Regions from separate parts of the Neorhizobium sp. LMR1-1-1.1 genome, predicted to be linked through region 2. Evidence: riboswitches for the same ligand, from Rfam matches in the RefSeq annotation. Region 2 holds a riboswitch; the other holds the start of a gene.

Region 1 (5,309 bases), on a different contig from region 2:
ATGCGCTGTTCATGCACTGCCTGCCGGCCCATCGTGGCGAGGAAGTCACCGACGCCGTGATCGATGGCCCGCAGTCGGTTGTCTTCGACGAGGCGGAAAACCGCCTCCACGCCCAGAAGTCCATTCTGGCCTGGTGCTTCGGCGCGATCTGAGCCTGTCTTCTGGCTCTTGAATTGGCTTGAAGCCGGCACCATTTGTCGGCTTTCAAACGCGCCGTGCCTAGTGCCGGCGCTTCAACAGACATCCCCGACATTTTCGAGCGGCCCAGCGGTTCCGCTTGCCGGCCTGTTTGTGTAAATGTCGGGGACAAGGCCCGAGACGATCGGTGTGAAGGAGTAAGATGATGGCGGAAGCAACCGTGGAACTGAAGGACCTCCACTTTGCCGGAGACGACAGGGTTGTTCCCTTCCAGGTCGAGGGCCTGGATGTTCGTGGCCGTGCGGTGCAGCTTGGGCCGCTTCTCAACACCATTCTGGGTCGCCATGATTATCCGGCGCCGGTTGCAAGGCTGCTTGCCGAAGCACTAGTGCTGACGGCATTGCTCGGTACTTCGCTGAAATTTGATGGCAAGTTCACAGTTCAGACCAAGGGGGACGGACCCGTCGATCTTCTCGTGGCTGATTTCTCCACGCCGGATGCGCTTCGCGCCTATGCCCGTTACGACGAGGATGCACTGGCTGCTGCCGTCAAGGATGGCAAGACCTCGCCGCCGGAGCTTCTTGGTCAGGGCGTACTCGCCTTCACCATCGATCAGGGCAAGGGCATGCAGCCCTATCAGGGCATCGTGCCGATGGACGGCTCGTCTCTGGAAGAGATTGCCGGCGTCTATTTCCGTCAGTCGGAACAGATACCGACCCGTGTCCGTCTTGCCGTGGCCGAGCTTTTCGACCGCGATGAGGACGGCAAGCCGCGTCATAATTGGCGGGCAGGCGGTCTGGTCGCCCAGTTCCTACCCCAGGCGCCGGAGCGCATGCGTCATCCGGATCTCCACGGCGGTGATGGCGACGAACGCGATACCAGCGTCACCGATGATGCCTGGGATGAAGCCCGTTCGCTGGTCGAGACGATCGACACTGACGAGCTGACCGATCCGCAGGTCGCGATCGAACGGCTTCTCTATCGCCTGTTCCACGAGCGTGGCGTGCGGGTTTATGAACCGCAGACGGTCTTCGATCGTTGCAGCTGTTCGCGCGAGAAGATCAAGGGCGTGCTCGCCGGCTTCACGGCGGAGGAAATCGAGGCAAGCCAGGAAGACGGCCAGATCGCCGTCACCTGCGAATTCTGCTCGACGACCTATCGTTACGAATTGGCGGAATTCGCTCCGGCCTGAGCCGCAGGGCTCAATTCAGCACCCGGTTCAGCCCGGGTGAATCCAGCGAGAAGGCGGGGATGTCGACCTTGAAGACCTCGCCTTCTTCCGTCTGCATGTCGTAATAGCCGAACATCATGCCGGATGGCGTGTCCAGTGGGCAGCCCGATGAATATTCATAGCTGTCGCCCGGCTGCAGGCGCGGCTGTTCTCCGACGACGCCAAGCCCGTCCACTTCGTCGACCAGACCGTTCTGGTCGGTAATATGCCAGTAGCGGTGAACCAGCTTTACCGTATGGATCGAGTGGTTCTCGATAACAATGCGATAGCCCCAGACATAGCGGCTCTCTTCCGGACTGGACTGCTCCTCCAGATAGAACGGCTCGACGGCAACTTCTATGTCTCTTGTCCGGGCGCGATACATGGACAAATACCTCAAAACTACAGCGCCGGATATCGTTTCTTGCACGTCAACCACGCCGTAGAACATGGAATCTACATCCCCGCATATCGTACACACGGCATCGAACGTCAAGAAAACTCGCGGTTTACGCGAGAAACTGTGATCTGTTCTTGGAATTAGGGATAACTGATATGGTGAATCCGAAAACCGGATTCACCATATCGACGGGCCGAAAAGACCTCAGATAGAAGTCAGAGCCTTGGCAAAATCTTCAAGCAGATCTTCGCCGTCCTCGATGCCGGCCGAGAAGCGCACGGTGCCGGGCGAAATGCCAAGCTCTGCACGCGCCTCGTCGGTGAGGTTCTTGTGCGTCGTTGTTGCTGGATGCGTGATCAGGCTGCGGGTGTCGCCGAGATTGTTGGAGATGGTCACCACGTCCAGCGCGTTCTGCAGCTTGAAGGCAGCTTCCTTGCCGCCCTTCAGCTCGAAGCAGACCAGCGTCGATCCGCCGCTCATCTGCTTGGCGATGATGTCGGCCTGCGGATGGTCCTTGCGGCCCGGATAGATGACTTTGGCGACATGCTTGTGCTCTGCCAGGAAGTCGGCGATCTTCGAGGCGTTGTCCGTCTGCGCCTTGACGCGGATCGGTAGTGTCTCAAGTCCCTTGATCAGCGTCCAGGCGGTAAACGGCGACATGGCCGGGCCTGTGTGGCGATAATAATCCTGCAGATGCTCGTCCACCCATTCCTTGTCTGAGAGGATCACACCGGCAAGGCTGCGGCCCTGGCCGTCGATATGCTTGGTGGCCGAATAGACGACGATGTGGGCGCCGAGTTCCAGCGGCTTCTGGAAAAGCGGGGTCGCAAACACGTTGTCGACCACCACCTTTGCGCCGATCTGGTTGGCAAGCTTTGCTACGCCGGCAATGTCGACGATCTCGAGCGTCGGGTTGGTCGGGCTTTCGAGGAAGAACACCTTGGTATTCTTCTGGATCGCTTTCTCCCAATTGGCGAGATCGCGGCCGTCGATGAGCGTGCATTCGATGCCGTAGCGCGGTGCGAGCGTCTCGACCACCCAGCGGCACGAGCCGAACAGCGCGCGGGCTGCAACGATATGATCGCCGGCCTTCAGCTGGCAGAGCAGGGCGGCGGAAACGGCGGCCATGCCGGATGCCGTGGCGCGGGCTTCTTCCGCACCTTCCAGCGCACACATGCGCTTTTCAAACATGTCATTGGTCGGGCTGCCGTAGCGGGCGTAAATGTAACCTTCGGTCTCGCCCTTGAAGCGCGCTTCCGCGGCTTCCGAACTGTCGTAGGCAAAGCCCTGGGTGAGATAGATCGCTTCAGACATTTCGCCATATTGCGAACGCAGCGTACCGCCGTGGACGAGTGTAGTTGCCGGGCGCCATTTGTTTGTCATGCTAGTCCTCAATCCAAAACAAAAAAAACCGGCCGCGAAAGCAGACCGGTTTTAGCAACCCGGTCTTTTTAGCCACTTGTTTAACGTGGCTGCAAGCCGACCGGCAAATCACCACGGGATAAAGCTGGCTTACGCCTCGCATTCGCTTGCGTCAATGCCCTGCATTTGGTTTTGTCACCGCCAAATTTTGAAAGAAACGATCATGGCTCGCGACACGGGAATTCTGGCGGACCGCGCAATTGCGGCGCTCTTCGAAACGGGACGGCTGGTCTCCGAACGGGATCTCGACCGCGATCAGATTCAGCCGGCCAGCTTGGACCTTCGTCTGGGTGCCAAGGCATTTCGCGTGCGCGCCTCCTTCATGCCAGGTCCAAACAGCCTCGTTTCCGATAAGCTCGACCGGTTGAAGCTGCATGTTGTCGATCTGTCGGAGGGCGCGGTTCTGGAAACCGGCTGCGTCTATATCGTGCCGCTGATGGAAAGCCTCGATCTGCCGGCAAATATGTCGGCGTCGGCAAATCCGAAATCCTCGACCGGCCGTCTCGATATCTTCACCCGCGTCATCACTGATCATGCGCAGGAATTCGACAAGATCCCGGTCGGTTACCGCGGCCCGCTCTATCTCGAAATCTCGCCGCGCACTTTCCCGATCGTAGCCCGACAGGGTTCGCGCCTGTCGCAAATCCGCTTCCGCATCGGCAATGCCCTCCTGTCAGAACCTGAACTCTTGCATCTGCACGAGACCGAAACGCTGGTCGCATCCTCGACGCCGAACGTGTCCGGCGGCGGTATCGCGCTGTCGATCGATCTCAAGGGTGATGCGAATGGCCTGATCGGTTATCGTGGCAAGCATCACACGGCCGTAGTCGATGTCGACAAGAAGGCCCAGCACGATGTTTTCGATTTCTGGGAGCCGCTCTACAGCCGCGGCCGCAACGAGCTGATCCTCGATCCGGATGAGTTCTACATCCTCGTCTCCCGCGAGGCCGTGCATGTGCCGCCGCTTTATGCCGCCGAAATGACCCCTTTCGATCCGCTGGTCGGCGAATTCCGTGTCCATTATGCCGGCTTCTTCGATCCGGGCTTCGGACACGAAGCCGCAGGCGGACGAGGCAGCCGCGCCGTCCTGGAGGTCCGCAGCCACGAGGTGCCCTTCATCCTCGAAGACAGCCAGATCGTCGGACGCCTCGTCTACGAGCATATGCTGGAAGCTCCGCAAGGTCTCTATGGATCTGGTCTCGGCTCGAACTATCAGGCGCAGGGTCTGAAACTGTCGAAACATTTCCGCGGCTGAGCATCACGCTCGATCCCGGTTGGGCGTTTCGAACCGTATCTGCCCGACCAATCCCGATGCCGCAGGCAGCCCACCGCCCTTGACAGCCGCGATCCGTTGTTGGAAACCTGCAGGCGAAAGCGGGTGTAGCTCAATGGTAGAGCAGCAGCTTCCCAAGCTGAATACGAGGGTTCGATTCCCTTCACCCGCTCCAGCGACTTTTCCATCAGTGTTTATTAAAATGACAAAGTGCCTAGGAAGATAAGGTTAGGCACGCGCGTGCGTGTAGCTACGTGCAACGATGCGCGGTGACCGCCACTTTCGGTAAAGGCGGTGCGGTTTATTTGTCGCGGCCGGACCCCTTGCTGATCAGCTTATGCTCTTCTTCTTGGATGAGGTTTAAAAGCGTTTGCCGCTCCAGAGCGGTCCAGCTCCGTTCCTCCAGCAGCTTTTTATAGCGCTCGATATTCTTGCGCGCGATGAAATCCTCCAAGCATGGCTCCCTGCAATGGTTATCGCACTGCGTAAAATTCCATCCGCTTGTTCCTAATCAAAGAATCTGCCGATGGAGCGGGTCATAACTTGCAGCGATAGAGGTGCGACGCACTGACAAAAGTCAGTTTGAGAGCGACTTTTGTGCGACCACCTAGACTGTTAGGTTAAAATGAAATTCCGTGCCGCGCGAACCGATCAGCCGAGTTTGGCTCTTCGGGCTGAACATCCATGGCAGTCGAGTGACCAAAATGGATCGACTATCGAACTGCTACCTAGCGAGAGGACTGAGCTTCTGCTGCTTGGTGAACTTCTCACAGTAAAGGCTCACTCAGCTCCGATTTTCATGCAGGGCGAACGAGCAAAACATCTGTATTATCTGGATGAGGGAGTTGTTCAGGGAAGGCATACGA
Region 2 (5,309 bases):
CTGGCGTCGGAGATATCGCCATTGATGAACATGCGGAACTTGTCGTGGGTGAGAAGCATCACGTAGATCTGCTCGCTGACGACCATGCAACTTGCGGTGTCATCGGAAAAATCGGGGTTCTTGTTGAAGCCCAGCGCCGTGTAAAACGCCGTTGAAGCCTGAAGATCCGCCACCGGCAGGTTCACGAAAATCATCCGCATGTCGCGATTCCTCCTTGATTATGGACGCCATCAGCTGGCGCCCTTCCTCCAAGGACGAAAGATGCGGCACGGATTCGACAAGTCCATGCCGGAATTTTGACTCAGTTTGCGTTTCCGCGAAAAACCTTGAGTTCGCGGGGAACGATGGCCATGCCGCCGAGGCGGTTGGCGATCGCATAACCGATCGTCTGTTCGACTACTTCAGGCATGACGGGTTTAGTCAGAACGCCGAGTGTTCCTTCTACGCCATCCGCGATATCTTCCGGATTGCCGGTCATGAATACGACCGTGAGGCCATATTGTTCGGCAAGTTCGCGGCCGATTTCCGGTCCCGTCCGGCCATCGGCGAGATTGACATCGACGAGCGCGATATCCGCATGGGCTGCGAGCGAAAGTGCATGCTTGCGGGCATTCGCCAGCCCCACCACCTTCAGGCCCATGTTCTCGATCGTGTCGGCCACGTCGAGCGCAATCAGAAACTCATCCTCGATAATCAATACGCGCTGATTCATCGCCTCATTTGCCAGCCGACGACGCGATACACTTGTCAGCATTGGACATCTCCAGAGTTCATCTCGGTTTTGCCAGTTGCATGTTTTAGCAACCTGACACGCACCAAACGCGATGAATGTCTGGATTGTTCCGGGGCGAGACACTGATTTTCTTGATTAAATATTTGTTAAGGCTAACAAATATTTAATTTTCGGATGCCTGTCGCATCGTGCTCAACCCTCGATTTCCTCGCGCAACATTTCCAGCTCCAGCCATTCCTCCTCCATTTGGGTCAGCTTTTCGCGCAGCTTTTCCATCTCGGCAGCCAACTTGTTGAAGCTTGCCGGGTCCTTGGTGAAGAGGTTGGGATCGGCCATCTTCTTTTCTCGCAGAGCGATCTCGGCTTCGGCCTTTTCCATTTCCTTGGGAATATTCTCCAGCGCGAACTTCTGCTTGTAGGAGAGCTTTCCCTTGGCTCTGGGTGCGTCGGAGGAAGAGGCTGCGTTTTCGGCCTTCGGCTTTTCGGCTGCTTTCTCCGCCTTTTTCCGCTCTTCCTGCGCGCCCTTGCGCTGCGCCAGCATGTCGGTGTAGCCGCCGGCATATTCGATCCAGCGGCCATCGGGCGCATCCGGGGTGGCCGGGGCGATAGTCGAGGTCACGGTCCGGTCGAGGAAGTCACGGTCGTGGCTGACGAGGATGACGGTGCCGTTATAGCCAGCGACGATTTCCTGCAGCAGGTCCAGCGTCTCGATGTCGAGATCATTGGTCGGTTCGTCGAGGATCAAGAGGTTCGAAGGCCTTGCCAGCATGCGGGCCAGCATCAGACGGGCGCGCTCGCCACCCGACAGGTTCTTGATCGGCGTGCGGATCTGTTCAGGCTGGAACAGGAAATCCTTCATGTAACCGGCAACATGGCGCTGTTCGCCGTTGACCAGCAGGGTCTCGCCGCGACCATCGGTCAGATAATGGGACAGGGTATCCTCGGGATCGAGGTCCTCGCGCTTCTGGTCGAGGGTTGCGATTTCCAGGTTCGTGCCGAGCTTGACCCAGCCGCTGTCGGGCTCCAGCTGGCCGGTCAGCATCTTCAGGAGCGTTGTCTTGCCGGCGCCGTTCGGGCCGACCAGACCGATGCGGTCACCGCGATGCACGCGGATGGAGAAGGGCGCCACGATTGTGCGCTCCTCGTATGCCTTTGTGATGTTTTCGGCTTCAACGACCAGCTTGCCGGACTCGCGACCCTCGGCAACCGAGGCCTGAACGCTGCCCTGCGGTCCGTTATGGCCGCGATAGGCGGCGCGCATTGCCTGCAATTCGCCAACACGGCGCATGTTGCGCTTGCGTCGTGCGGTAACGCCGTAGCGCATCCAGTGCTCTTCGCGCTCGATCGCCTTGCCGAGCTTGTGCTGTTCGATCTCTTCCTCTTCGAGAACCTGATCACGCCAGGCTTCGAAATGGCCGAAGCCGCGAGACAGCCTTCGGGCGGTGCCGCGATCGATCCAGACCGTGGCGTTGGAGACCTTTTCAAGAAAACGACGGTCGTGGCTGATGACGACAAGTGCGCTGCGCGTCTTGCGCAACTCGTCTTCCAGCCATTCGATGGTCGGCAGGTCGAGATGGTTGGTCGGTTCGTCGAGCAGAAGGATATCGGGTTCCGGTGCCATGACACGGGCAAGTGCTGCACGGCGCGCTTCGCCGCCGGACAGCCGGTTCGGATCTTCTTCGCCGGTCAGGCCCAGATGTTCGAGCAGATAGGTGACACGATAGGGATCGTCGCCCGGACCGAGGCCCGCTTCGGCATAGGCCTGCACGGTCGAATACCCGGCGAAATCGGGAGCCTGTTCGAGATAACGGATCGTCGCAGATGGATGACGGAAAACTTCGCCCGACTGCGCCTCGACCATGCCGGCCGCGATCTTCATAAGTGTCGACTTGCCAGAGCCGTTGCGGCCGACGAGGCAGATGCGGTCACCCGGTTCCACCTGCAGGCCTGCGCCGTTCAGCAACGGCGCGCCGCCGAAGCTCAGGAAGATGTCGTCAAGCTTGAGAATGGGAGGTGCCATGAGGACCGTTTATGCTCCGGAAAAATCGTGGGGACGGGCAAGGATCATCGCCTTGCCGCTCTTTAGATGGAATTCGACCGGCCCTTCCGCAACATTCGAAACCGTGCGGGATGAACCGAAAGGCAGCGAGAAATCCTTTAAGGGATATCTTGCGCCCAAAATGTCGAGGCCCGACAGGGCGGAAAAGCCGAGGACGGAAAACAGCGCGTCCTTGGGGAGGTCGATCGCTTTTTTGCCCGGCAGAAAGGGAATGGCCTCTTCATCACCCGAGGCGAGAAGTATGTCGAAGCCGCGTTCGGCAAGGCTCATGGCAAGCAGAAGATGCTGCAGCGCGTGGTCGGAACGCTCGCCGCCAAGTGCGCCGATCAGGATCAGACGCTTTGCGCCGCGTTCGATCGCCTCGGCCGTGGCAATCTCGCCATCGGTCTCGTTCTTAGCCAGTGGATAAGTCTTTCGCTCCACCTCGGGAAAACGGGCGATCAGGTCTTCGTCGGAAGAGTCGAAGTCGCCGACCCAGAGTTCCGGTATCACACCAAGCCCGGCCGCGTGGCGCATGCCACTATCTGCGGCAATCACACGGCTTCCCGCGATCGCATGTCTGACGCGATCGGTGACGACAAGATTGCCGCCAAGCAGGATTGTGAAGGTCGAATTGGCCATGGGCATTGCCCATAGCGCAAAGGGTAGCGGAAGGGAAACAGTGCATATGCCTATTTCGGTCGCGCCATGGTGGCGTCAGGTCAAATTTGCTCCCATTGACGGAGGCTCTCGCAAGGATTATCTGATAAACCGAACTTCCGTGGTGATTTGGCCGGCCGGCTTGCAGCCACGTTAAAAAAGTCGCTAAAGGGCCGCGAGAAGTTAGACTTCACTTCCCACGGGCCGGTTGCGATTTTTCGTTGCCGGCTTTTTGTTTGTGGGGCCTTACTATGCCGATCAAGATTCCCGATACGCTTCCAGCGTTTACCACCCTCGTTTCCGAGGGCGTGCGCGTCATGACCGAAACGGTCGCCGTGCGCCAGGACATTCGTCCGCTGCAGATCGGACTTCTCAACCTTATGCCGAACAAGATCAAGACCGAGGTGCAGATGGCGCGCCTGGTCGGCGCTTCGCCGCTGCAGGTGGAGTTTTCGCTGATAAGGCTCGGCACGCACAAGGCGAAGAATACGTCCGAGGAACATCTGCTCTCCTTCTATCACACCTGGGAAGAGGTGAAGGACCGCAAGTTCGACGGGTTCATCATCACCGGCGCGCCGGTGGAGCAGATGGACTACGAGGATGTGAGCTATTGGGACGAGATGCGCCAGATTTTTGACTGGACGACGACCAATGTGCATTCGACGATGAATGTCTGCTGGGGCGCGATGGCGGCGATCTACCATTTTCACGACGTGCCGAAACATGCACTCACTGAAAAGGCTTTCGGCGTTTACCGTCACCGCAATCTCGCGCCGGCCTCGGTTTATCTCAACGGCTTTTCCGATGATTTCCAGGTGCCGGTGTCACGTTGGACAGAGGTGCGTCGCGAGGATGTCGAGAAGAAGTCCGATCTGGAAATCCTGATGGAATCCGACGAGATGGGCCTTTGCCTCGTGCATGAGAAGAAAGGTAACCGTCTCTACATGTTCAACCACGTCGAATATGATTCCACCTCGCTGGCGGACGAATATTTTCGCGACGTGAATGCCGGTATCCCGATCAAGATGCCGCATGACTATTTTCCGCATAACGACGATACGCTGACGCCGCAGAACCGGTGGCGCAGTCATGCGCATCTTCTATTCGGAAACTGGATCAACGAGATGTACCAGACGACCCATTACGACATGGACAAGATTGGCACCGAATAGGCGCTTGGTGTGGCTTCTGGGGCGGCGTCGGGAAAAGACGCCGCGCGTCGCCGTTTCCCATTGCGGGACCTTGCCAAATCGCGCAGTTTGCCGCCGATAAAAACGGCGGAGGAAACTCATGGCAGGGCAGGCATTCGAGGTGTTCGGCACCACGCAGGACGGGGAGCCCGTCTATCGCGTCCAGATCAGCGGCGGCGGGCTGACTGCCAATGTAATGACCTGGGGTGCGGTCATTCAGGACCTGCGCCTTGAAGGGCATGATGCGCCTTTGGTGCTTGGTTTCGACGACTTCGCCTCCTATCCGGCATATTCACCCTATTTCGGTGCCACGCCTGGCCGTTGCGCCAACCGGATCGGCGATGGAAAATTCTCGATCGATGGCCGCGATTACCAGCTCGAACTGAACGAGCGCGGTGTCACGCATCTGCATGGCGGCTCGGACGGCATGGGAAAGCGCAACTGGACGATTGTCGAACATCAGTTCGACAGGGTGGTGCTTTCGATTACCGATGCCGATGGGCGCGCGGGTTATCCCGGCAATTGCACGGTGACCGCGACCTACCGGTTGAAGGCGGATGGCGTGCTCTCGGTCGTCTATGAAAGCCTGTCGGACCAGCCGACGCCTGCCAATGTCTGTCAGCACTCCTATTTCAATCTCGACGGCCGCGAAGACATTTTCGGCCACGAGATCATGATTGCCGCCGACA

What was found. A riboswitch is a leader RNA that binds a small molecule or an ion and turns the genes downstream of it on or off. The one in region 2 is predicted to bind S-adenosylmethionine.
Region 1: another riboswitch for S-adenosylmethionine. It lies ahead of MRBLMR1_RS15200 (O-succinylhomoserine sulfhydrylase); the one in region 2 lies ahead of metA (homoserine O-acetyltransferase MetA).

The regions. Positions count from the first base shown of each region.
Region 1 covers NZ_JBEGHE010000025.1:414,128-419,436, forward strand. Annotated here, with positions in the region: gene argF (ornithine carbamoyltransferase) at 1-152, shown strand, start outside; gene MRBLMR1_RS15190 (Hsp33 family molecular chaperone) at 344-1,330, shown strand; gene apaG (Co2+/Mg2+ efflux facilitator ApaG/CorD) at 1,341-1,733, opposite strand; gene MRBLMR1_RS15200 (O-succinylhomoserine sulfhydrylase) at 1,953-3,131, opposite strand; SAM riboswitch at 3,179-3,256, opposite strand; gene MRBLMR1_RS15205 (2'-deoxycytidine 5'-triphosphate deaminase) at 3,334-4,425, shown strand; tRNA gene MRBLMR1_RS15210 (tRNA-Gly) at 4,545-4,618, shown strand; gene MRBLMR1_RS15215 (hypothetical protein) at 4,745-4,897, opposite strand; gene MRBLMR1_RS15220 (Crp/Fnr family transcriptional regulator) at 5,069-5,309, shown strand, end outside.
Region 2 covers NZ_JBEGHE010000058.1:119,677-124,985, forward strand. Annotated here, with positions in the region: gene MRBLMR1_RS25770 (VOC family protein) at 1-200, opposite strand, end outside; gene MRBLMR1_RS25775 (response regulator) at 302-754, opposite strand; gene MRBLMR1_RS25780 (ABC-F family ATP-binding cassette domain-containing protein) at 926-2,752, opposite strand; gene MRBLMR1_RS25785 (thiamine diphosphokinase) at 2,762-3,418, opposite strand; SAM riboswitch at 3,542-3,619, shown strand; gene metA (homoserine O-acetyltransferase MetA) at 3,682-4,602, shown strand; gene MRBLMR1_RS25795 (aldose epimerase family protein) at 4,721-5,309, shown strand, end outside.